One region of the Photobacterium japonica genome, then DNA from elsewhere that is predicted to be linked to it. Evidence: riboswitches for the same ligand, from Rfam matches in the RefSeq annotation. Region 1 holds a riboswitch; each other region holds the start of a gene.
What was found. Region 1 has a riboswitch for thiamine pyrophosphate ahead of thiC (phosphomethylpyrimidine synthase ThiC). Riboswitches for the same ligand answer to the same signal wherever they lie in the genome.
Positions count from the first base shown of each region.

Region 2: it holds a riboswitch for thiamine pyrophosphate, as region 1 does, so the genes downstream of both, thiD (bifunctional hydroxymethylpyrimidine kinase/phosphomethylpyrimidine kinase) here and thiC (phosphomethylpyrimidine synthase ThiC) in region 1, are expected to answer to the same signal.
Region 3: it holds a riboswitch for thiamine pyrophosphate, as region 1 does, so the genes downstream of both, thiB (thiamine ABC transporter substrate binding subunit) here and thiC (phosphomethylpyrimidine synthase ThiC) in region 1, are expected to answer to the same signal.

Region 1 is NZ_JAKJSN010000007.1:717-9,035, forward strand. Features, by position in the region: gene crcB (fluoride efflux transporter CrcB) at 115-498, opposite strand; gene L4C36_RS00490 (universal stress protein) at 686-1,108, shown strand; TPP riboswitch at 1,205-1,302, shown strand; gene thiC (phosphomethylpyrimidine synthase ThiC) at 1,446-3,389, shown strand; gene thiE (thiamine phosphate synthase) at 3,389-4,648, shown strand; gene L4C36_RS00505 (HesA/MoeB/ThiF family protein) at 4,638-5,441, shown strand; gene thiS (sulfur carrier protein ThiS) at 5,416-5,625, shown strand; gene L4C36_RS00515 (thiazole synthase) at 5,627-6,397, shown strand; gene thiH (2-iminoacetate synthase ThiH) at 6,409-7,521, shown strand; gene L4C36_RS00525 (aminopeptidase P family protein) at 7,631-8,319, opposite strand, start outside.
Region 2 is NZ_JAKJSN010000044.1:11,653-19,971, forward strand. Features, by position in the region: gene L4C36_RS16685 (HAD-IIB family hydrolase) at 1-68, shown strand, start outside; gene thiE (thiamine phosphate synthase) at 172-801, opposite strand; gene thiM (hydroxyethylthiazole kinase) at 815-1,624, opposite strand; gene L4C36_RS16700 (TenA family protein) at 1,627-2,298, opposite strand; gene L4C36_RS16705 (ABC transporter substrate-binding protein) at 2,329-3,303, opposite strand; gene L4C36_RS16710 (ABC transporter permease) at 3,353-4,180, opposite strand; gene L4C36_RS16715 (ABC transporter ATP-binding protein) at 4,173-4,985, opposite strand; gene thiD (bifunctional hydroxymethylpyrimidine kinase/phosphomethylpyrimidine kinase) at 5,005-5,856, opposite strand; TPP riboswitch at 5,929-6,026, opposite strand; gene L4C36_RS16725 (VanZ family protein) at 6,105-6,488, opposite strand; gene L4C36_RS16730 (hypothetical protein) at 6,642-6,812, shown strand; gene ylqF (ribosome biogenesis GTPase YlqF) at 7,075-8,022, shown strand.
Region 3 is NZ_JAKJSN010000015.1:85,180-93,498, reverse strand. Features, by position in the region: gene L4C36_RS06705 (PhoH family protein) at 1-1,071, shown strand, start outside; gene thiQ (thiamine ABC transporter ATP-binding protein) at 1,160-1,882, opposite strand; gene thiP (thiamine/thiamine pyrophosphate ABC transporter permease ThiP) at 1,876-3,471, opposite strand; gene thiB (thiamine ABC transporter substrate binding subunit) at 3,497-4,516, opposite strand; TPP riboswitch at 4,619-4,726, opposite strand; gene L4C36_RS06685 (DUF547 domain-containing protein) at 4,784-5,566, opposite strand; gene leuD (3-isopropylmalate dehydratase small subunit) at 5,711-6,313, opposite strand; gene leuC (3-isopropylmalate dehydratase large subunit) at 6,329-7,762, opposite strand; gene leuB (3-isopropylmalate dehydrogenase) at 7,785-8,319, opposite strand, start outside.

The DNA.
Region 1 (8,319 bases):
ATCAGGGCCTTGCTCGTTTCTGGGATTTATAATTTTCGATGTTCTAATAAAAAAGCTTTCGTTTTGCAACGAGAGCTTTTTTGTTTCTGCGGTAAGGGTGTATGACGTTATAGGTTAGCTTTTCAGCATCAACTGATAACCAATAAAGCAGGCGGTAATACTCAGTGTGACGTTGAGTAAGATGTTCAGGCCAGCTTTGATGAAATCCCCTTGCTGCATCAGAATGACGTTGTCCATGGAAAAGGTTGAGAAGGTAGTGAGTGCGCCAAGAAAACCGAGTCCGATTAACGGGCGGGAAGGTACCGCCCCAATCATGCCTTGATTAAGGGCCGACATCATCAGTCCCATAATCAGCGATCCCACCACGTTCACAACGAGTGTGCCGTACGGAAAGCCACGCCCAAACAAGGATACACAGAATTCAGAAATGAGGTAGCGGGAGCAAGCACCAAACGCTCCACCAAGGGCGATTAGTCCCAGAAAAATGAACTGGTTCATTGGGATCTCATTCGATAAGTAAAGAATGCCATACTAATACCATGTTATGACGGTCACTATCACCTTCCGGCTGCGGTATTTTTGCAATCATTGATTGAGTTGTATATCGCCGTACCCACAAGGGTGTAGGCTGACAATTAGGTATAGCATGGCATTTCGCACATTGTTGAGATTAAAGGAGAGAATCATGGCGCTGTATCCCACAATTTTAGTGGCGGTTAACCCTGACGATAATGAAGCTCATCGCTTGGTAGTGAAAGCTGCGGTGGTCGCAGAGCAAAATAACGCCGAGCTGCATGTCGCCTTTGTCGAGCCGGGCATGGGAAATGTGAGTTTTGCAGATGCCGAACTTGAATTGGATGCCGCTCATGAGAGCCTTGAACATAAGCGCCAGCAGCAACTGATGGCATTGTCAGCGCAGTCCCCCTATCACGTGACGGGTATCCATCTCGCGAATGGTGATGTAATCAAGCATTTGATCGCGTTGACGGAGACGTTGGAAGCGAGTTTGGTGATCATCGGTTGCCGTAAGTCCGGCGTGCATTGGTTAGGGGATGTCGGCCATACCTTATCGCAGCATATTCGTGGCGATGTGCTGGTCTGCCAGTAATGAGATAAAATGAGAATGCAGTAGGGTTTGTGGATGATAGTCGGTGAAATCTCCGTTTCGGGTTGATGATGATAAATGGCTAATTTATACTCAATGCTCAACTTGTCGGAGTGCCCATGGGCTGAGACCGCATTGCGGGATCCGTAGAACCTGATCAGGCTAATACCTGCGAAGGGAACAAGAGAAAATTATCTTTTTTGTCATGTGCTTATATGTTGCCTCATACCTTATAAAGCCTGACTGCAGGATCAGATGATGCTATACCCCTACGTGTAGCCTCTTGTTTACGCACCCATCCGTCAAGCAACTTTCCCAAATGGATTAACAGGAAATTGCTATGTCGAATCGCAAACAAGCGAGACTGGAAGCGAAACAATTTATTGAATCATTGACGATTCAACCTTACCCCAATTCGCATAAAGTGTATGTCACGGGTAGCCGCGATGATATTCAAGTGCCGATGCGTGAAATCTGCTTAGCCGACAGTCTGGTCGGTGGCACGAAAGATGATCCCATTCTAGAGCCGAATGAACCCGTGCGGGTGTACGACACCTCTGGTTTCTATACCGATCCTAACCACGAGATTGATATTTACACCGGGTTACCTCAAATCCGTGAAGCGTGGATCACATCGCGCAGTGACACCGAATTGCTCGATGAACAAAGTTCGGCCTACTCCAAAGAGCGCCTATCAGATACTACGCTGGATGATCTTCGTTTTAGTGAACAAGCCCGTATTCGCCGTGCCAAACCTGGCACCAATGTCACCCAGCTACACTATGCCCGTAAAGGGGTGATCACCCCCGAGATGGAATACATCGCGATTCGAGAAAACATGGGGCGTGCCAAATACCGTGATGAGGTGTTAAACCAACAGCACCCAGGCATGGCATTTGGTGCTAACTTACCGGCCGAAATCACCCCCGAATTTGTGCGTCAGGAAGTCGCTGAAGGACGCGCCATTATTCCTGCCAACATCAATCACCCTGAATCTGAGCCGATGATCATCGGTCGCAACTTCCTCGTGAAAGTGAACGCCAACATTGGCAATTCTTCGGTCAGTTCTTCTATTGAAGAAGAAGTCGAAAAATTGGTGTGGTCGACCCGATGGGGGGGCGACACCGTGATGGATTTATCGACCGGCCGTAATATTCATGAAACCCGTGAATGGATCATTCGTAACAGCCCTGTGCCTATTGGGACCGTGCCCATGTATCAGGCGCTGGAAAAAGTGAATGGGGTAGCAGAGAACCTCAATTGGGACGTGTTTCGCGACACGTTGCTTGAACAAGCCGAGCAAGGGGTGGATTACTTCACCATCCATGCTGGTGTGTTGTTGCGTTATGTCCCCATGACCGCCAAGCGAGTGACCGGTATTGTGTCACGAGGCGGTTCCATCATGGCTAAGTGGTGTTTAGCTCACCATAAAGAAAGCTTCCTGTATGAGCACTTCCGCGAGATCTGTGAGATCTGTGCCCAATACGATATCTCCCTGTCACTGGGCGATGGCCTGCGTCCCGGTTCGGTGGCTGATGCCAATGATGAAGCCCAGTTCAGTGAGTTGCGTACCTTGGGTGAGCTGACCAAGATCGCCTGGGAATATGATGTGCAGGTGATGATTGAAGGCCCCGGTCATGTCCCCATGCACATGATCAAAGAAAACATGGAAGAGCAACTCAAGCACTGCCATGAAGCTCCTTTCTATACCCTCGGCCCTCTGACTACAGACATTGCACCGGGTTATGACCACATTACGTCCGGGATTGGCGCAGCGATGATTGGTTGGTACGGCTGTGCCATGCTGTGTTATGTCACCCCGAAAGAACATTTAGGCCTACCGAATAAAGAAGACGTCAAAGTAGGGCTTATCACGTACAAGCTGTGTGCCCATGCGGCAGACTTAGCCAAAGGTCATCCCGGCGCGCAGGTGCGTGACAATGCGTTATCGAAAGCGCGCTTTGAATTCCGCTGGGAAGATCAGTTTAACCTCGGTTTAGATCCTGAAACGGCACGTGCTTACCATGATGAAACCCTGCCGCAAGAGTCGGGCAAAATCGCTCACTTTTGCTCGATGTGTGGACCGAAATTCTGTTCGATGAAAATTTCGCAGGAAGTGCGTGAATACGCCAAAGATTTGGATCAACAAGCCGCCAAAGCGGTAGCTATTGAGGTGATGGACGATTCGGCGGTGGCGATTCAGCAGGCTGGTATGCAGCAGATGTCGGAGACATTCAAAGCCCGAGGCAGTGAGCTTTATCACCCTGCTAAAGAGGATAGCTAATGAACACCATCTGTTTACCCGATCACCTGACGCCGTTGTTGATGCACCTTGAGCCATTATTGGCTGCCGCTGATCATTATCAGCTGGGCGAGCCGGTGCATCTGGCATGGAGTGAATCGGCAGTGGTAGACATGGATGTGGACGGGCGTCGTTTCAGTGTGGCGTTTGACGCGACACAGCCCGTCAATAACGAGGATGGACGATATGTTTACGTGGTGCGTGACCAATGGCTGGCCCCGTACCCGACATTGGCCGAGATCCAGCAGCAAGTTGCCATCTCATCGCACCTTGTGGTGTGTGGCTTGCCGACCGACAGCGGCTGTGTTGATGTGTGGCACCACGACGGTGAAGCGCGTGCGGTGTATTGCCATCATACTGGCGGCAGTGATGCTCAGCGCGCTATGTTGTTGGCCGCCTTAGCATTGGACTATCCCTTAGAGGATGCGGTGACCTTGGCGCGCGCTTATGCGCGTCGGTATGTGTTTGAGACAGACGGTGACGCTGGCGGTACATGGCCAGTGGATCGCCGTTTGTTTCCGCGTCCGTTAACGGCGAATCACGCCGAGGTTGATGCGTTGGGCTGGCAGTATACCGAAGTGGCTGTGGCGGCTTTTGCTCCTGTGGATCGCTCCAAGTTAGCGCTGTATCCCGTGGTCGATTCGGCAGAATGGGTGGAGCAGTTGCTGACATGCGGTGTCATGACTACCCAACTGCGGATCAAAGATCCCCTCGCTCCGGCGTTATCGTCGCAAATTGCCCGTATTGTGGCTGCGGGCTCCTCGCATCAGGCACAAGTGTTTGTGAATGATTACTGGCAACTGGCGATCGATCATGGCGCGTACGGGGTGCATTTGGGACAGGAAGATTTGACCACCGCCGATCTCGCCGCGATTGCGGCTGCGGGTCTGCGTTTAGGCCTCTCAACGCACGGTTACTATGAAATTCTGCGTGCGGCCGAATTCTCGCCGAGCTACATCGCGCTGGGCCATATCTTTCCAACGACCACCAAAACCATGCCGTCCAAGCCGCAAGGGCTCAACCGCTTGGCGCTGTACCATAAACTGATCGGCGACGCGTTCCCCACCGTGGCGATAGGCGGGATTGATTTGTCACGCGTTGAGAAAGTGTGGCGCACCGGTGTTAGCAGTGTTGCTGTGGTACGCGCCATTACCCAAGCCGACGATCCGGCACTCGCGGTCGCTGCATTTCAGCAGGTGTTGGTGCGCGAGCATAAAGGAGTTCCCGACCATGCTCAGTGATCAGGCGTTCTTACGTTACAGCCGACAGATCATGTTGCCGGAGGTCGGCGAGCAAGGACAGGTCAATCTCACACAGGCCAACGTGTTGATTGTGGGAGCCGGCGGTTTAGGTTCGGCAGCTGCGTTGTATTTGGCTGGCGCTGGTGTGGGTCAATTGGTGATTGCTGATGATGATCACCTTGAGGCTTCTAACTTGCCGCGTCAGGTACTTTATCGGGAAACCGATGTGGGCTTGCCGAAAGCCGAGCAAGCCGCCGCACAATTGCGGGCGCTCAATCCGCTCGTGCGAGTACGTGCGGTGAATGCCCGTTTGGCCGCTGAACGTTTAGCCATGGAAGTGGCACAGGCCGATGTGGTGCTTGATTGTTCGGATAACCTGGCAACCCGTCATGCGGTGAACCGTGCGTGTTATGCGACGCATACTCCCTTGATTTCGGGGGCCGCGATCCAGTGGCAAGGGCAGTTAATGGCGTTTGATTTTCGCCACGGTCACGGGCCATGTTACCACTGTGTGTTTCCGTTGGCGGATCAGGCGCAAGACACCCCGCAAAACTGCAGTACCGGTGGGATCATCGGCCCCGTCGTGGGCAATATCGGTACCCTGCAAGCGTTGGAAACCCTCAAACTGCTGACTGGCGCGGGAGAGGGGAGCTTCTCCCGTCTCCAACACTTTGATGGCCTGACCCTGCACTGGCAATCTTTTCATTTCACGCAAGATACGTCGTGCCCGGTGTGTGGCCCGTCCGTGTCAAAAGAGAGCAATGTTGATGTCGACAATTACGTTAAAGGTTAATGATAAAGCCGTGGCGGTACCGGAAGGGCTCAGCATCACGGCGTTGCTGGAACATTTAGGGATGCCGCTACAGGCCACGGCCATCGCGGTGAATGAAGAGATTGTCTCGCGTCCGGTGTGGGAGACAACGGCCTTGAGTGACGGGGATCGTATTGCCCTGTTTCAAGCGATTGCAGGAGGATGAGATGTTAACGATTGCAGATAAAACCTTCTCTTCACGCCTATTCACAGGCACAGGGAAGTACGCGAACCGCCATACCATGGCGTCATCGATTATCGCTTCGGGCTCTGAATTGGTCACTATGGCGCTCAAGCGTGTGGATATCGACAAGCGGGACGATGACATTCTCGCCCCCTTAATCGAAGCGGGGGTGAACCTGCTGCCCAATACGTCTGGGGCGAAGAATGCCCAAGAGGCGGTGTTTGCTGCCAAGTTGGCTCGTGCGGCATTGGGCACCAACTGGTTGAAGTTGGAAATTCACCCGGATCCGAAATACCTGATGCCCGATCCGATAGAAACCCTGAAAGCGGCTGAGATGCTGGTGCGCGAAGGCTTCATTGTCTTGCCATATTGCCATGCCGACCCGGTGTTGTGTAAGCGGCTAGAAGAAGTCGGCTGTGCGGCCGTGATGCCTCTGGGCGCGCCGATTGGCACCAACAAAGGGCTGGCATCGCGTGATTTTCTCGAAATCATCATCGATCAGGCGCGGGTGCCGGTGATTGTGGATGCCGGTATCGGGGCGCCGTCCCATGCGGCAGAAGCGATGGAAATGGGCGCTGATGCCGTCTTGGTAAACACGGCGATTGCTGCAGCTGCCGATCCAATTGTGATGGGGCGAGCGTTTAAGTTGGCAGTGGAAGGCGGGCGCATGGCGTATGAGGCTGGGCTGGCAGGGACGGTGAATCAAGCCATCGCTTCCAGTCCCTTAACGGCCTTTTTGGATCAGCCAGCATAAAGGAGCGTGCGATGAGTTTTGTCGATGTGTGGCAGCGGCTGGAGTGGGACGATATTCGCCTGTCTATCTACAGCAAGACAGCGGCGGATGTGGAGCGGGCCCTGCGCAAGCCCAAGCGCGACTTGGAGGATTTCAAAGCCCTGATCTCACCAGCGGCGGAACCTTACCTTGAGCAAATGGCGCAGCAGTCAGCGGCCCTGACCCGCAAACGGTTCGGTCATACCATGTCTTTTTATGTCCCGCTCTATTTGTCGAACCTGTGTGCCAATGCGTGTACCTATTGCGGATTTTCCATGGAGAACCGGATTAAGCGACGTACATTGAATGTGGCCGAGATTGAGCGCGAATGCGCGGCGATCAAAGCGATGCAGTTTGACAACATCTTGCTGGTGACCGGAGAACATGAGCGCAAAGTCGGGATGGACTATTTCCGTGAGGCCTTGCCCGCGATTAAATCGCAGTTCAGTTATTTGGCGATGGAAGTGCAACCGCTGGATCAGGCCGAATACGCTGAGCTGAAAACCCTCGGGTTAGATGCCGTGATGGTTTATCAGGAAACCTACCATGCCTCGACGTATGCGGAGCATCATCTGCGGGGCAATAAGATGGATTTCCACTATCGGTTGGACACGCCGGATCGCTTGGCCCGTGCGGGGATCGATAAAATCGGTATTGGTGCCTTGATTGGACTGGATGAGTGGCGCACGGATTGCTTCTTTGTCGCGGCGCACTTGGCGTATCTGGAACGCACTTACTGGCAGACCCGTTATTCCATTTCATTTCCGCGTTTGCGCCCGTGTGAAGGGGGGTTGCAGCCGAAATCCATCATGACAGACCCTCAATTGGTGCAGCTGATTTGTGCCTTTCGGTTACTGAATCCGGAAGTGGAGTTGTCATTATCGACCCGTGAATCCGCGCACTTTCGCGATAACGTGTTGCCTTTGGGGATCACGTCTATGTCGGCAGGATCGAAAACCCAGCCAGGCGGGTACGCGGATGGCGAGCCAGAGCTGGAGCAATTTGCGATCAGTGATGAACGCTCTGTGGCCAAGGTGGCGGAAGCGGTCAAGCAGCACGGGTTTGAAGTGGTGTGGAAGGATTGGCATCACGCTTATTCGGGATAACTGCCTGAGTAACGAAGTCAGCATAAAGAAAAACGCCCGTGCAAGACGGGCGTTTTGTTTTACTCTGTTTCTATGTGGCTTGCTGATTTACTGCTCTTGGATGAGCGGCTTAGCGGCTTAGCGGTGCGGTCGCTTGTTCAAGCCATCCCAAGTCGTCGCCTTCAAGGGCTGGGCTGATCGCCGCAAAGACTGTCTCATGGTAGCGGTTCAACCAAGCCAGTTCGCTGTCTGTCATCAAGGCGACGTCCACCAAGCGACGATCAATCGGCGCACGGGTCAGTGATTCAAAGCCCATGACATGTCTGTCGCCCGCGGTTTCAATCTCGACCACCAACTCCAGGTTTTCGATACGAATGCCGAACGCGTCAGCGCGGTAGTAACCCGGCTCGTTAGACAAGACCATGCCTGGTAGCAGTGCCGTTGGGTTGTATACCTTGGCGATACGCTGCGGGCCTTCATGCACACTCAAGAAGTGGCCGACGCCGTGGCCAGTGCCGTGGTCGTAATCAAACCCGTATGCCCACAGATGTTGACGCGCTAAGGCATCCAACTGTGAGCCAGTGGTTCCCGCAGGGAAGCGAGCTGACGCCAAACCAATGTGGCCTTTTAACACCAAGGTAAAGGTCTGCTTCACCTCATCCCCCGGCGTGCCGATCGCGATAGTACGGGTGATATCGGTGGTGCCGTCTGGGTACTGGCCGCCTGAATCCACCAAGTAAACATTGTCCATTTCCAACACGCTTGGTGTCGGTTGGTTCAGGTGGTTGTAGTGACACATCGCGGCGTTGCCGCCTGCCG
Region 2 (8,319 bases), on a different contig from region 1:
GTACGGCATCCCACGCGGAAGGAGTACTCGAAGGGTTAAAATACTGGCAGGGTGTGGCCATCAGATAATGCCTAATGACATCGCTGAATGGCAATGCTTGCTGACCGACTTTGGGGTAAAAGAGTCAGACAAACATTGCCATCATGGTGTGCGTCGCAGGATGATACTGGGTTAGTGTACCGTAGGATGTGATAACGCTATCAACAGATCCGACGCTGCTTGTTTCGGGCTCGGAGCATGGCAAATCGCGGAAACCAATGCGACACCATCCACCTCAGTCGCAATAACCGCCGCCAAATTCGTTTCGTTAATACCGCCAATGGCTACAATGGGGAACGAACTCTGCGCCACGGCTTTCGTCAAGCCCTCAATGCCCCACGCTTTCTTGATATTGGTTTTGGTCGGCGTGGCAAAAATGGCACTCAACCCTAAATAGTCCACAGGCATGGCTTCTGCGTCCACCAGCTGCTGCTCATTTTCTACCGACAAGCCGAGAATTTTTTGCTCACCGATCAATTGGCGCGCTATATCGGCAGGCATGTCAGATTGTCCTAAGTGCAGCCCGTCGGCATCAACCGCCAACGCCACATCCACCCGATCATTGATGATCAGCGGCACACCGGTTCCCTGCAAAATGGCTTTCACTGCTTGTGCACGCTCAATAAAGGCACGTACATCGCCGTGTTTTTCACGTACTTGCACCATGGTGACGCCGCCAGCGACCGCTTCTGCCACCACCATTTTCAGGGTATCAATATCTTGCTGATCATCCGTCACTAAATACAGACGGTATGGATTCATTTCCGTCATCGTCCTACCCCATCTTCAAACGTTGCATTAACGTTTCTTCATCTAACTGATACAGCGCATCAAGAAAATGAAGCTGTAACGTGCCTGGTCCGTTGGATTGCTCGGCGGCAATTTCACCCACTACGCCCATCACGGCAGCCGCTGCCAATCCCGTGGTTTCGCCAACAGCGGCAAACGCACCCGTTAAGGCCGACAACGTACACCCCATGCCCGTTACGTAAGGCATCATGGCATGGCCATTGTGCAATGCGGTTATCCCCTGCGCTGTCACGATGTAGTCGACTTCACCAGAGATCACAACAGAGCAACGGTAAGCCTTAACCAGATACTGGGCAGACTCCACCGCCGTTTCGCTGCTATCTAGCGCATCAACACCTTTACTTTTCCCCTCTTCACCCGCTAACGCGATAATTTCAGAGGCATTACCACGAATGATCAGAGTTTCTGCAGCATCCGCAAGGCGACGAGAGGTTTCGGTTCGCAAGGTGCTGGCCCCGCACCCAACAGGATCCAGTACCACGCACTTCTTATTCACGTTCGCCTGCTCAACCGCATACGCCATGCGCGGCGTCCACTGGCTATCGAGCGTACCGATATTAATCACCAAGGCGCCGCAGAAGGTCATCATCTCCGCCATTTCTTGCTGCGAATGCGCCATGATCGGTGATGCGCCGATCGCCAGCAGCGCGTTCGCCGTATTGTTCATCACCACATAATTGGTGATATTCACCACCAACGGCTTTTGCTTACGCACAGCCTGAAGTGAATCAAAAATGAGTTGTGTTTGTGCAGGCGAATGAGCTTGTATCCTCATGATTATCCTTCCTTCAGGGCATTTAAGCCTTGCTGCCAAAATGCCACTTCCATGCGGGTAGCGGTTTTAAAAACGCTGACCAGATGTTGGCCACGCGGACTAGTTAACTCAATATCGCGTAATAAACCATCAAGATGTTCGGTCCCTCTCGCGACACCTTGCTGGAACTCATCGCCGCTGTACAACGCAACCCAACTCGCATACGGGTTACCTTCTACCACCGTACTCGGCGCAGCTGCCAACAAACGGCCAATGGCAGCATAGCCGATTGCACAAGGCGCTAACGCGGTGTACAAATCGACGATATCGCCTGTCATGCCCGCATCCAATACATAGCGGGTATAAGCGACGGTGCCGACATCCTCGGCTTCGGCTTCCATGTCCGCTTCGGTTAATCCCCATTGCTCACAATAGGTCACATGGTGAGCAATTTCTGAATCCAGTAACGCGTGCACACTGGGTAAGGCTTTACGCATGTCCGCTAAGGTGCGCGCTTTATAAATCGCCAACGCATAAGCGCGGGCATACTGCTTTAGGAATAAAAAATCTTGCTTGAGGTAATGCAAATAACACGGCTGGGCTAACGTCCCCGCCCCCAACTGTTGCACAAACGCATGCTGGGTATATTCCGTCCAATCTTTTTGGCAAGCTTCAATCAAATCTTGATGGTTCATCGCACTGTGTTCCTTATTCGTTCGTATTCGTTATTGAAAAGACGGCACGTAATCTTGCGCTTTCGGAAGTGTTTCAATGATCTTGTGCGCCTGCATGAACGCGGCATAGTCATCGTAACGTTTCAGATCCACCGCCGCTGGACGCAAGGCATAACGGGTCAAGGTGTCCTTCCATGCGCGGTGGTTAAGTGCGTTATCTAATGTATCTGGGGCATAGGAAACGAAGGTTTTCCATGCCGCATCCGGGTGATTCACTATATATGTGGTGGCCTGCTCAAGGGCGTGATTAAACGCTTGAATCGCCGCTTTGTCGTACGTGTTCGCATTGGCGACAAACACCAGTTCATCATACGCTGGCACACCGTGCTCTTCGGGGAAAAAGGCTTTCGCTTTGTAGCCTTCTAACGCCAATTGGTTGGTTTCAAAGTTACGTAAACCACCCCAAATCGCATCCACTTTGCCAGAGGCTAACGATGACGATAACGCCCAGCCCACGTTGATGATTTTCACGTCATCCATGCTGAGACCACCGCTGTTAAGCATGGTGCCAATGGTCGCTTCTTCATTGCCCGCAATCGCGATGCCGATTGTCTTGCCTTTAAAATCGGCCATGCTGTTGATGCCTTTGCCTTCCAACACCATCAGGGTGTTTAACGGGGTGGCGATTAAGGTCGCCGCACGCACCAACGGCAAACCCGCCGCAACATCAATGGTTAAGTTCGGTTGGTAAGTAATGGCAAGATCCAGTTTATTCGCCGCCACCAGCTTAGGCGGCATGCTTGGGTCAGCAGGCTCTTGAATGGTGACGTCTAAGCCATTCGCGTTGAAATAGCCTTTCTCTTTCGCAATCACAATGGGGCCATGATTGGGGTTCACGAACCAATCCAGCATCAAGGTCAGCGGCTGTGTTTTAGCGGCGGTATCCGCAAGCGCGGCACCCGACATCATGAGCGATACAAGAAGTGCAGCCGCCGAGGCGACGTATCGCATGCCTGTCTTTTTCATTGTGTGTCCTTATTCTGGTGTAGTAAGAGGGTAATTATGACGCTCAGCGTTAATCGGCTTGCCAAGGGATCAGGCGTTTTAGCAGTGTGTCTGTGATGAAATACAGCGACACCGATAATGCAGAAAGGATGAATAACGCAGCAAACATCTCATCAATCATCATGCGGGCATTGGCTTGGAGCATCAGGTAGCCCAGCCCTTCACTGGACCCCACCCATTCACCGGCTACTGCACCGATCGGGGCGATCACCACTGCGACACGGATCCCCGACGCCAAGGTTGGCAATGCCGCTGGCAACTGCACATAACGCAGCCGTTGCCATTTCGTGGCACCCATGGTGCTGACTAAATCGAGGTACCCTGTTGGGGTATTGCGTAAACCGTCATAGCAACAGGTCGTCACGGGGAAGAAAATGATCAACGCGGCCATCACCACTTTCGATCCAATGCCGTAACCCAACCACAACATCAGCACCGGCGCGATAGCAAACACAGGAATAGCCTGACTGGCGATCAATAACGGTAATAACCAACGTTTTAGCGGTTTGAACAGCAGCATTTGCAACGCAAAAAACAACCCCATGGATAACCCCAGCAGTAAACCCAGCAGGATTTCTTGCGCGGTTACCCAAGTGTGTTTCAACAACACATCATGCCGCTGCACCATGCGTTCAAACACATCCAACGGCGCCGGCAAAATGAACGACGGCATAGCAAACACCACCACAATGGCATGCCAGATACCAACGATGATCGCCGCACTGATCGCCACTCGCACCACAGGATGCGATAACGGGGACGCGGAAACAGCCGCCTTTGTGGAGGATGACGACTGTACAGCAGAGGATGCGGGCGTTAATGGGGTCAAGTTATTCATCATCTTGCTCCAAGCGCGTTAAGATCTCTTGCTGCAGGCGGGCGCAATCGGCATCGTAGTCACGCGGTGTCGTCGACGCTGGCACTTCAAGCGCCGTCGCCCTAGCAGGTTGCCCTTGCAGGATGTACAACGCATCGGCCAGACGCAGGGCTTCTTGCGGATCATGGGTGATCAGCACCACGGTTTTGCCTTTCAGTAGCGTGCAGGCGAGGTTTTGCAATTTATGGCGTGTGACGGCATCGAGCGCCGAAAAAGGCTCATCCATCAGTACCATGGGTTTGTCTTGCATCAAGGTACGCGCCAATGCCACCCGTTGACGCATCCCGCCAGAAAGTTGCTGAGGGCGATAATGCGCTTTGTCGGCTAAGCCCACACTGGCTAATAGCGTGAGGGCTTTATTTTTGGCGTGACTGGCGAGATCAGCATGATGGGTGGTGGAATCGGAGGAACGATGCGATGCTGGCGCACCAAATCGCGTACTCAACATGACGTTATCCAGTACCGTTAACCACGGCATTAACAGATCTTGCTGACCCATGTAAGCGATGTGTCCGTTCAGATCAGACACGGGTGTCGTGGTTAGACGCCCCTTCCACGCGACGTTGTCACCCAATAACCCGGCTAAATAGCGTAACAGCGAGCTTTTCCCGCACCCACTGCGCCCCAATAAACAGGTCCATTGGCCAGCGGGGATCTGCATGTTCAACCCCGCCAACGTTGCCGTTTCACTGTCGAGATAGCGTAAATAGCCGTCTTCAATCGTCACCGTCACCGCACGAGGGGGCGCTAACGGTGACGGCTTCATGGACGTCACACATGGCGTGTTAACGGACATCATTATGCCCAGGGAAGAAATGGTGCACAGGGCCATGACCTTGACCAATGTCTAACGCGTCAGCATGCAAAATCGCCTGTGAGATATACTGTTTGCCCAACGTCACCGCTTGTAATAAATCGTTGCCTTGTGCCAGATAAGACGCGATCGCCGACGACAAGGTACAGCCTGTGCCATGGGTATTGCGGGTTTGTACGCGTTTTGCGCTCAGTTGCTGCACAGCATCGGCGAAAATCAGCAAATCGTTACTGTTCTCGTCTTGCTCAAGATGGCCACCTTTTAGCAATACCGCTTTGGCACCTAACTGACGCAGGTCAGCAATCATCGCCGTCATGTCCGCTTCGTTAGCCGGTACCTGACCACCCACCAGCGCCGCCGCTTCTGGCAGATTCGGGGTGATCACATCCGCCAATGGCAACAATTCGGCCTTCAATGTGCTGATGGCCGAGGTTTCCAATAACAGATCCCCGCTGGTGGCCACCATGACAGGATCCACCACCACATAGGCAGGACGATATTGCTTAATTTTGGCGGCAACGACCTTGATGATATCGGTATCAGCCAACATACCCACTTTCACCGCCACCACATTCAAATCGGAAAATACCGCGTCGAGCTGGAATTCCACATGTTCAAACGGGATAGGACAAATGGCAGAGACGCCCAACGTATTTTGTGCCGTGATCGCCGTAATGACCGAGCAGGCATAACCGCCCGTCGCAGAAATCGCTTTAATATCAGCTTGAATGCCAGCACCGCCGCCACTGTCTGAACCGGCAATGGTTAATACAATCGGCGTTGAGACAACAGGTTGTTGCGGAGTGTACGATAAAATAGACATGATAATCCCTTGAACTGACGTTCTAGAACATATCAAGCCCATACAGGGATAATGAGAAAGGAAAGATCATCATCTGCAAGACAGATAGTTCCCTACGCCAGTGTTAACTGAATCAGGTTCAACGGGTCTCGCAAAGCGATCTCAGCCATCAGGCTCCCCGACTACACTGCTGCGATAGTAACAATATTTAATAAAAGAGCAACATATCAAACTTGTATTGTATTGATTATGTGTATCAAAACACTTTTTCACATGCTTTTCGAAACATTTGTGTTGGTAAAATGACTCACCACATAACGGGCAAGCATCGCCAATGAAATGCCACACACAATACCGCCACCATTCGCGGCCATGTCTAACCACTCCCCATAACGGTTCACATACGGTTGAATCAGCTCTATCGCCCCACTCCACAACCAAAACACGCCACCCAATGCGATCCAGTATCGCGGTCTGACAAACGCCGCTGGGAACATTAACGCCGCATAAGCAATAAAATGGTGGGTTTTATCCGTTCCCGGCACCGTTGGCAAACTGGGCATGGGCGACAGGGATAACAGCGTGATAGCCAACAGTGTTAAAACGGTAATTGCCACCCAGTAGCGTTGCATTAAACGGAAAATCATTATCATAAGAGCTCAATATAAAAAAGGGTGCATAACTTACTATGCCCTTCACGTAATCACAAGATGACCAAGATCAAGCTGTCACCTATTTCACTCTCAAACGGTATACCGCTTGTCTACGCTTATAGTAAGCCCTTTGAGTGCCAGCAAGGAGGAGTTATGGACTTTTCAGAACGCATGAAGTTACGCGGCAAAGCCGAAGAAGACCTGTATTTTGCAAAACGTGACAAAGCCCTTATTGATGCCATCCATGATATGGCGGCAGAGGGCCGCATCAAGCAATGGCATGAAAATGTAGACAAGGACGATGACCGACCCCCTCGCACATGAACAGGCACGACAACGGCAACCCGATTCGCTAACGTGGCTGGCTATCATTAACGCACAGTAAATACGCGCATCTCCGTTTACCTTCTGCCGCTTCCACAGCAACGGCGTGAAAAGATTTATGTATATCAAGAAGTACGTTACACTTCCTCACAAACCGTAATCGTTGGTGATGCAGGCGACTGCTGCAAATAACCGACATGAATTCCACCGGTTGCGCTTACCCAAGGTGCTCGCACGCCGGAAAAGAAAATAGAGCTTCCCTATGAGTAACACCATCCAGTGGTTCCCGGGCCACATGCACAAAGCGCGTAAAGAGATTGAGGAAGTACTTCCAAAGATCGATGTGATCATTGAAGTGCTTGATGCCCGTATCCCTTTCAGTAGCGAAAACCCACTGATCAAAACCTTTCGTGAAAAGAACAACAAGCCTGTCGTTAAAGTGCTGAACAAGCGTGACTTGGCGGATCCGGAAATGACGGAGATGTGGATCAATCACCTTGAAAAAGAGCAAGGCGTAAAAGCCATTGCCATCACCACTGAAAACATTAACGAAGTGAATAAAATCACTGAGCTGTGCCGCAAATTGGCGCCACACCGTGAAGACATGGGCAAGCATATTCGCACCATGATCATGGGTATCCCGAACGTGGGTAAATCGACCATTATCAACACCCTTGCGGGTCGTTCAGTGGCGATTACCGGTAACCAGCCAGCCGTTACCCGTCAGCAGCAGCGTATTAACCTGCAAAACGGGATCGTACTGTCTGATACCCCTGGAATTTTGTGGCCAAAAGTGGAAAACCCACACAGTGGTTTCCGCCTTGCCGCAACGGGCGCAGTGAAAGATACCGCGATGGATTACATCGATGTGGCTTTCTTTACCGTTGAATACTTGGCACAAGCCTACCCTGAGCGCTTGAAAGCCCGTTACGACATTGACGAGCTACCAGAATCTGAAATCGAAATGATGGAAGAAATCGGTCGCAAGCGTGGTTGTCTGAAATCAGGTGGTCGCGTGGATCTGCACAAAGCCTCTGAAATTCTGATCAATGAACTGCGTAACGGTACGCTGGGTCAAATCACGATGGAACGCCCAGAAATGATCACCCAAGAGTTGATCGATGTGGCTGTAGAAAGCGAGCGCAAAGCCGAAGAAAAAATTCGCGTAAAAGAAGAGCGTCGTAAGCGTTACTTGCGTAACAAGCGCTAATTTTCACGACCGTGTCTGCGTAAAAACAGGCGCATTGCAAAAACGGCATCGTCGTCATGCAATCTGGAGCCACCTGCACTGAGCGGCAGGTGGCTTTTTCACCCTTGCAGCCCTGCAAAAAAACAACGAAAATAGCCCATACTCAAGTGAACGCCCAATACCCTTTCGTTGAAGATCGCATCTTGAGGGAATTTAGGGTGATAGGGAAACTTTTCGTGCTACGGCCGGTCTGATTTCGTTCAAGCATGTTTATTTTCAGCCTGTTGATACCCAACACGCTGACTGAAGTAAGGTCTA
Region 3 (8,319 bases), on a different contig from region 1:
CACGCCTTTGCTGATAAAGCCGGTGATAACCGGATCCTTAACGGGGTACTGTATCTTCAGGCCCATTACGCGCCGCGGGAAGTGGTACTGATCACCAAAGACATCAACATGCGATTGCGCGCCAAAGGGGCGGGGGTCTGCCATGTGGATGACTACCGCAGCGATCAGTTGATTGACGATGTAAAGCTGCTGACCAAAGGGTTCCATCAATTCACGGGGAGCTTCTGGGCTCAGGTCGGTGAGTGTCACTCTGAAAACCGCGGGCGTGCAACGTTGCATACCTTACCGATCGCGCTGTTTGAGACGCCGTTCATTAACCAATACCTGATTGATGAAAGCGCGGACTTTGCGGCGCGAGTGCAGACGCTGGACAGCGATACCGTGACCTTGAAAGACATTGGGCATGAGCGGTTGATGCACCGTCAGGCGTGGGGGATCCACCCGAAAAACATTTATCAGGGCATGGCACTCGATGCCATGATGGATCCGGATATTGACTTGGTGATTTTGACTGGCCCGGCGGGCTGCGGGAAAACCATTTTGGCGATGGCTGCCGCGCTCGAGCAAGTGATTGAAAAGAGCATGTATGACAAGATCATCGTGACCCGTAACACACCGGAAATTGCTGAATCCATTGGCTTTTTACCCGGCACAGAAGAAGAAAAAATGTTGCCGTGGCTGGCGGCGGTCACCGACACCATGGAGGCACTGCACAAAAACGATGTCTGTACCGATGGCTCAATGAAGTACATCTTCGATAAAGCCAATATTCAATTTAAATCGATTAACTTTATGCGCGGTCGCTCAATCCAAAATGCGTTTGTTCTGCTGGATGAGTGTCAGAACCTGACCGCCTCACAAATTAAAACCATCATCACCCGTTGCGGTGAAGGCACCAAGTTGGTGTGTTCGGGCAACTTGGCGCAAATTGATTCCAGTTACCTTTCTCCCGTCACCTCGGGCTTAACGTACATCGTTGAGCGTTTCAAAAACTTCGAGGGCAGTGCCAATATCTATCTCAATGGGGTCGTGCGCAGTCGCTTGGCAGAATTTGCCGAAGAAAATCTGTAATCTAAGCACACCTAACAATGCATAAATAAAAAAGGGCGATGCACCAGTGCATCGCCCTTGTCTGTCTGGGATTGAACGGTAGTGCTCGCTAACTCATCCCTAAGTACCGCTTTAATCCGTCATGCTCGGGCGTGGTCAGCATGGCTTGCGTGTCCCCAAACAGCGTAATTTCCCCGTGCTCAATGAAGGCGCATTTATCGCTGATCGTCAGTGCATCGTCTGGGCTGTGGGTGATCATCAACACCGTGATGTGCTGTTCGCGCGCCAGTGTTTGCACCAGTGCCAGCATCTCTTTACGCAGCGCGGGGTCAAGGGCGGAAAACGGTTCATCCAGTAATAACAATGGGCGCTGACGCAGCAAGCAACGCGCCAATGCCACGCGTTGACGCTGGCCGCCGGAGAGTTGCTCCGGTAAACGGGTCAGATAGTCCGCTAACCCAACACGGGTTGCCGCCGCCGCCACATCCGCCTTGTCCTGCGTGGTTAAGCGCAGTCCCGGATGGCGTCCCAGCGCGATGTTGTCGTGCACGCTCAGGTGCGGAAACAGGTTATGTTCTTGAAATAGCATCGACAGCGGGCGTTGTGACGGATGTTGTTGGTCAATCGGTTCACCGGCGATGGTTAGCGCACCGCTGGCTGGGGTCAGAAAGCCTGCAATCAATGCCAGCAGGGTACTTTTACCGGCGCCGCTTGGGCCGATCAGCGCCACGATGTCCCCTTGATTGACCTGTAAATCAAAGCACAGCGCGGTGTCTTGCGTGCGGTGATCCAGACGTGGATAGCGATAACAGAGTTGGCTCAGAGTTAGCATAACGGTTTCCGTATGAGCAGCTTTTCCACCAGTGTGAATAAGCCCAAACTCAAAAGTAATAAGATCAATGCCGTGACGGCGGCCGCGTCCATTTGGTAGCTGCCCAGTAGTTGGAATAAATACAGTGGCAGGGTTTGGAAATCATTGCTGCCAAACAGGGCGATGGCCCCTAAATCACCCAGTGAGAGCACAAAGCCGATCGCCAGTGCTTGGGCTATTGGCGCCCGTAATGCCCGCCATTCCACCAGCCACAAGCGGGTGAGGCCGTGCATCCCCAAACTTTGGCACAGCGGGTCATATTGTTGGGCAATATGCAGCATGGGCTGGCTCAGGGTTTTGAGTACATACGGCAGCGCCATCAGAGCATTCACAGCCACCACAACCCAGAACGCGACGGAAAATGCATCGGTAAACTGGCGCAATAACAGGAAGATCCCGGTACTCAGTACCAGCCCCGGCGTGATCAAAATGATGGTACCGATCAACTCGATGCCATCGGCGGCCCAACGTTGACGGCGTAAGCGCCATTGGCGGCTGGTGAGCAATATCGCGACGCCGCCGATCACGGCCAGCAGGGCGGCGATGATGGCGATGTGTAGCGATTGTCCTACCGCTTGCCACAAGGCAGGGGCTTGTAATTGACCCAGGGTGTGGGGATTCAGCCCCGCGAGCACGACGGCAAACAGCGGCGGTAGCACTAACAGCAGCGCAAGGCCAATCCACACGCCGTCCCAGCAGCGACTGGCTAAGGAATCAAACTGTGGTTGGCGAGCTTGTTTAGCCGACGTGTGCGTGGTGGCTAACGGTTTGGCAAACCGTTGAGTCAGCAGCACTAAGCTGCCACACAGCACCATTTGCCACAGTGCCAGTATCGCCCCGCCGGCTAAATCAAAGTCGTAACGTAAGGCTTGGTAAATCGCCAGCTCAATGGTGGTGGCTTGGGGGCCGCCACCCAGTGCCATGATGACGGCAAAACTGGTGAAACACAGCATGAACACCAAGCCAATTACATGGGGTAATTGCTGGCGCAAACGCGGCCAGGCGACAAACATGAACTGCTGCCCACTGGATAGCCCCAAATGGGTCGCGAGTTGATGTTGTTCGTGCGGAATGCTGTCCAGACTTTGGTACAACAGGCGTGTCGCTAACGGCAGGTTCAAAAATACATGAGCGAGCAAAATGCCTTGCAATCCGTACAGGGACACATCCGGTTGCCAGCCTAACGCATGTAGGCCATGCATCAGTAAACCGTTATTGCCATAGATGGCCAACAGACCGAATACCGCGACCAGCACCGGCAGCACCAGCGTCATGGCAAATACCCGCAAAAGCAGGGCTTTTCCGGGAAATTGGCGGCGTGACAGTGCATAGGCGACAGGGATCGCCGGCACGACACTTAGCAGTGTCGAAAGTAGGGCTTGAGTAAAGGAAAAGCCCGTTACATGGCGTAAATACGGATCCTGCCATAACGGCAGGATATCGAGTGTGTTCGCTTCAACGATTAACGCCCCTAAGGCGCAGATCACGATGGCGATAATGAGCCCGGCGCTAAACAGGCCGGGCAATAAAGCGGTGTGGCGGGAATGCAAGGTAAGTGCCTACTATCGGGATGAGTTACTGAGTCAGCGCATATTGCCATTCTCGGATCCAACTGCGGCGCTGTTTCGCGACCTCATCGGCGTTAAATTCCAGTGCCTTGCTTGGCAGGGTTAATTGTTCAAAGCCTTCGGGTAGCGTTTGCTTGATCACCGGATACATCCAGTTGCCCGTTGGGATTTGGTCTTGGAATGCCGGCGTCAAAATGAAGGCCATGAACTGATCCGCCAGTACCGGGTTATCACTGCTTTTCAGCTTGGCGGCCACTTCCACTTGCAGGTAATGCCCTTCGCTGAAATTCGCGGCTTTGTATTTCGCGTCTTTCTCTGCGATCCGGTGATAAGCCGGTGACGTGGTGTAAGACAGCACCATGTCCGCTTCGCCTTTCAGGAACATGTTGTAGGCTTCCGACCAGCCCTTGGTGACGGTGACGGTTTTCTTCGCCAGTTGTTGCCACGCGTCTGCGGCCTTATCGCCATAGACGGACTTCATCCACAGCATTAAGCCTTGGCCGGGCGTGGATGTGCGAGGATCTTGATATAGGATGTTGAGATCATCGCGCTTGACGAGTTCATCCAAGCTTTTCGGTGGGTTAGTCAGTTTGCTGCTGTCATACACAAAAGCAAAATAGCCAAAGTCATACGGCACGAACGTGGTGTCTGTCCAGCCATTCGGGATGGTGACTTGACGGGTATCCACGGTGTGTTCGGCCAGCAGGCCGGTTTTTTTCGCTTCGCTGATCAGGTTGTTATCCAGTCCTAATAGCACATCGGCTTTTGAATTTTTGCCTTCCAGACGCACGCGGTTCAAAATGGATACCCCATCATCCAGTGCGATGAATTGCAAATCGCAATCACACTGCGCTTCAAAGGCTTTTTCAATCGCCGGTCCCGGTCCCCAGTCAGAGGCGAATGAGCTGTAGGTGTACACGGTCAGCGTGTTATCGCTGTTCGCGTTGGCATTTTCTGCGGCCCATGCTGGGCTGGTGGCGATCGCGCTCGTCAATGAGACAGCAAAAAGGGAAAGGGCTTTTTTCACGGTGTGCTCCTGCTACGTTTGCATCCGGCAAACGAGATAAATAAGAGGGCACAGGGTTGAGATCTGCCTGTCAGTCGAATGTGTCTGATCTGGGCAGAAAGTGCATGACTCGGTCTCAATTCCTACGCCAGTGCTAACTGGATCAGGTTCAGTGGGTTTTGCGGTGCAATCTCAGCCCTTTTTTGTGTTCGGGCTCCCCAATGAGAACGAGCATATTGTAATAGGGGGATGCTGGCGTGGCTAGTGCTCAGCAAGGAAGACAATCACTTATTGGGCAGCATTGAGTCGCCAGTCATAGTCGTAACGGACATGTTGTAAGGTGACAGGCGTCCCGGTACGGTAGCGGTTGAGGTGCTGTTGCAGCTGCGCTTGCGTGCCAAAGTCACTCCCGTACCAGTCATAAATGGAGGATAACTGGACGCGATCGCTGTCTATCTTGACGCCTTTGTCACTATTAATGAAGCGCTTGGCAGCCTGCTCTAACAAGGTGTCGGTGTTATTGGCGGTAAAGGCGCGCGGCAGCAAATCAGGACAGCCGAGGCTGGCACAATTGACTGCGTAGTGAATACGCGGATCACGCCAGATAGGGCGCAAGATCCGGTGTTCGATATCATTGAGGGAAAGTGGTTTGCCGTTGATGGTCACGACGTCGTCATCCCACGGACCGAAGCTGAAAAAGCCGCCGATCTTGGTGATAGACGACACCGGATAATGAGCGAGGATCAGCTTCACAGTCTGCGCGTTGTACAGGTTCACCCAATAGGCAAACTGCTCACGGCGATTGAGTTGGCGCGGATCGATAGCAGCCAGATCGCGCAGGTAGCGGCCCAGTGCGTACTGATCGTTGTCGGTGACGGCACTATAGCGAAAGCGGGTTTGTGAGGGCGCGACGACCAAGTAACGATCCAGCAACTGTTGCCAGCGTTGATGATCGACGGTCTGCGTACTGTTGGCTTGGGTCGCCTGCCAATATGGCCAGAGGTCGGCCTTGGGCGCAGCCCACGATAGCGAGGGGATGAGTAACAAGCTGACGAGCAAGATCAAACGCATGGCGATCTCCTTGAAAAGTGGGCTGATGAGCCTATATAGGGTTAAGACATCAGACCGGCAAAGAAGAGAAAAGCTTTCGGGAGGATAAAAAATGCGCCGCAGCCCATGATGTTATCTGGCTGAGGCGCGTTTTGTGAATCGAGGTTAGGCTAAAAATGCGGGGATATTGCGCTCATAATCCGCGATTTTCGCTTCATGTTGCAGCGTCAGACCGATGTTATCCAGACCGTTAAGCAAGCAGTGACGACGGAAGGCGTCGATCTCGAACGTATATACTTTGCCATTGGAGGTGACCGTCATCGCTTCTAAATCCACCGTGATGGTTGCGCCTTCGTTCGCGTCCACATACTGGAACAGTTCATCCACTTCCTGCTCAGTCAGGCGTACCGGCACCATTTGGTTATTGATGCTGTTGCCGTAAAAAATATCGGCAAAGCTCGGCGCGATCATGACCTGAATACCGTAATCTGCCAATGCCCACGGGGCGTGTTCACGGGATGATCCACAGCCAAAGTTTTCACGGGCGAGCAAAATGCTCGCACCCTGATAGCGCGGCGCATTCATGATGAACGCGGGGTTCGGCTGCTGACCGGCATCATCCAAGAAGCGCCAGTCATGAAACAGATGTTTGCCAAACCCGGTGCGGGTGACTTTTTGCAGAAACTGCTTGGGAATAATGGCATCGGTATCGACATTGGCGGCGTCCAGTGGGACGACCAAGCCAGTATGCTGTTGGAATCCTGTCATTGTGCGTTCCTTCTGTTAGGCCGGCGTTGCCGCAGGTTCAAGTTCACGGATATCAACGAAGTGGCCCGCACACGCGGCAGCAGCGGCCATGGCCGGGCTCACCAAGTGGGTGCGACCATCACGGCCCTGACGGCCTTCAAAGTTACGGTTACTGGTGGACGCACAACGCTCATGCGGTCCCAAGCGATCGTTGTTCATCGCCAGACACATGGAGCAGCCCGGCAGGCGCCATTCAAAACCGGCCTCGATAAAGATCGTATCCAGCCCTTCTTTTTCAGCCTGTGCTTTCACTTGCTCCGATCCCGGTACCACCAAAGCTTGCACATTGGCGGCCACTTTACGGCCTTTGGCAATCGCAGCAGCAGCACGCATGTCTTCGATGCGTGAGTTGGTGCACGAACCGATAAACACTTTATCAATGCGGAAATCGGCCAGGGTTTTGCCTGCTTCCAGCCCCATGTAAGCCAGTGCTTTCACGGCAGAGGCTTGCTCAACCGGATCGCTGAAATCACTCGGGGATGGGATCGGTTGATCGACTGCAATAACTTGGCCGGGGTTCGTGCCCCATGTTACTTGTGGTTTGATGTCTTTGGCATCCAGTGTCACCACGTGATCAAACTGCGCATCCTCGTCAGTTTTCAGGGTATCCCAGTACGCCACTGCCGCATCAAAATCGTCACCTTGCGGGGAGAATTTACGGTCTTGGATGTAGTCATAGGTGGTCTGATCCGGGGCGATCAAACCGGCTTTGGCCCCCAGTTCGATGGCCATGTTACACACGGTCATGCGGCCTTCCATCGACAGATCGGTGATGGCTTCCCCACAGAATTCGACCACATAACCGGTCCCACCAGCGGCGGTGGTTTTGCCGATGATCGCCAGTACGATGTCTTTGGCGGTAATGCCGTCAGCGACTTTGCCGTTGACTTCGATCTTCATGGTCTTGGCGCGGGCTTGTTTCAGGGTTTGGGTCGCTAGCACGTGTTCGACTTCTGAAGTGCCGATCCCAAAGGCCAGCGAGCCAAAGGCGCCGTGCGTGGCGGTGTGAGAATCCCCACACACAATCGTCATGCCCGGCAGGGTGATCCCCAGTTCTGGCCCCATCACGTGCACAATGCCCTGATACGGGTGGTTAAGATCGTACAGGGTGACGCCAAACTCTTCACAGTTTTTGGCCAGTGTTTCCATTTGGATCCGTGCCATTTCGCCCGACGCATTAATGTCTTTGGTCTGGGTTGAGACGTTGTGATCCATGGTGGCAAAGGTTTTGTTCACCTGCCGCACCGGACGGCCTTTTTCTCGCAGGCCATCAAAGGCTTGCGGCGAGGTGACTTCATGCACCAAGTGACGATCGATGTACAGGATCGGGGTTTCCCCTTCGGCTGCCACCGCCACGTGGGCATCGTAGACTTTTTCATACAGCGTCTTGGGCGCTTTATTATTCGACATGTCTCATTGCTCCTTGCGGCGGTTAGGCTTGGCGGATGTACTGGGCGATTTTGTCACCCATTTCGCTGGTGGTGAGGGCCGGACGGCCACCGGCCAGATCCGCGGTCAGTTCGCCGGCCTCCAACGCTTGTGACACTGCCTGCTCAATGGCGCGTGCTGCAGGCTCTTCGCCCAAGCTGTAACGCAGCATCAGTGCTGCCGACAGAATTTGTGCCACCGGGTTTGCAATGTTTTTACCCGCGATATCCGGCGCTGAGCCACCGGCCGGTTCGTACATGCCGAACTTGTCTTGGTTCAGGCTGGCAGACGGCAACATGCCCATCGAGCCGGTGATCATGGCGCACTCATCCGAGATAATGTCGCCGAAAATGTTCGAGCACAGCATCACGTCGAACTGCGACGGATCTTTGATCAGCTGCATGGTCGCGTTGTCGATGTACATGTGGTTTAGCGTCACTTCTGGGTAGTCTTTGGCGACCGCTTCGACCACTTCACGCCATAGAATGGAGCTTTGTAGGACGTTGGCTTTATCGATCGAGTAGACGTTTTTCTTGCGC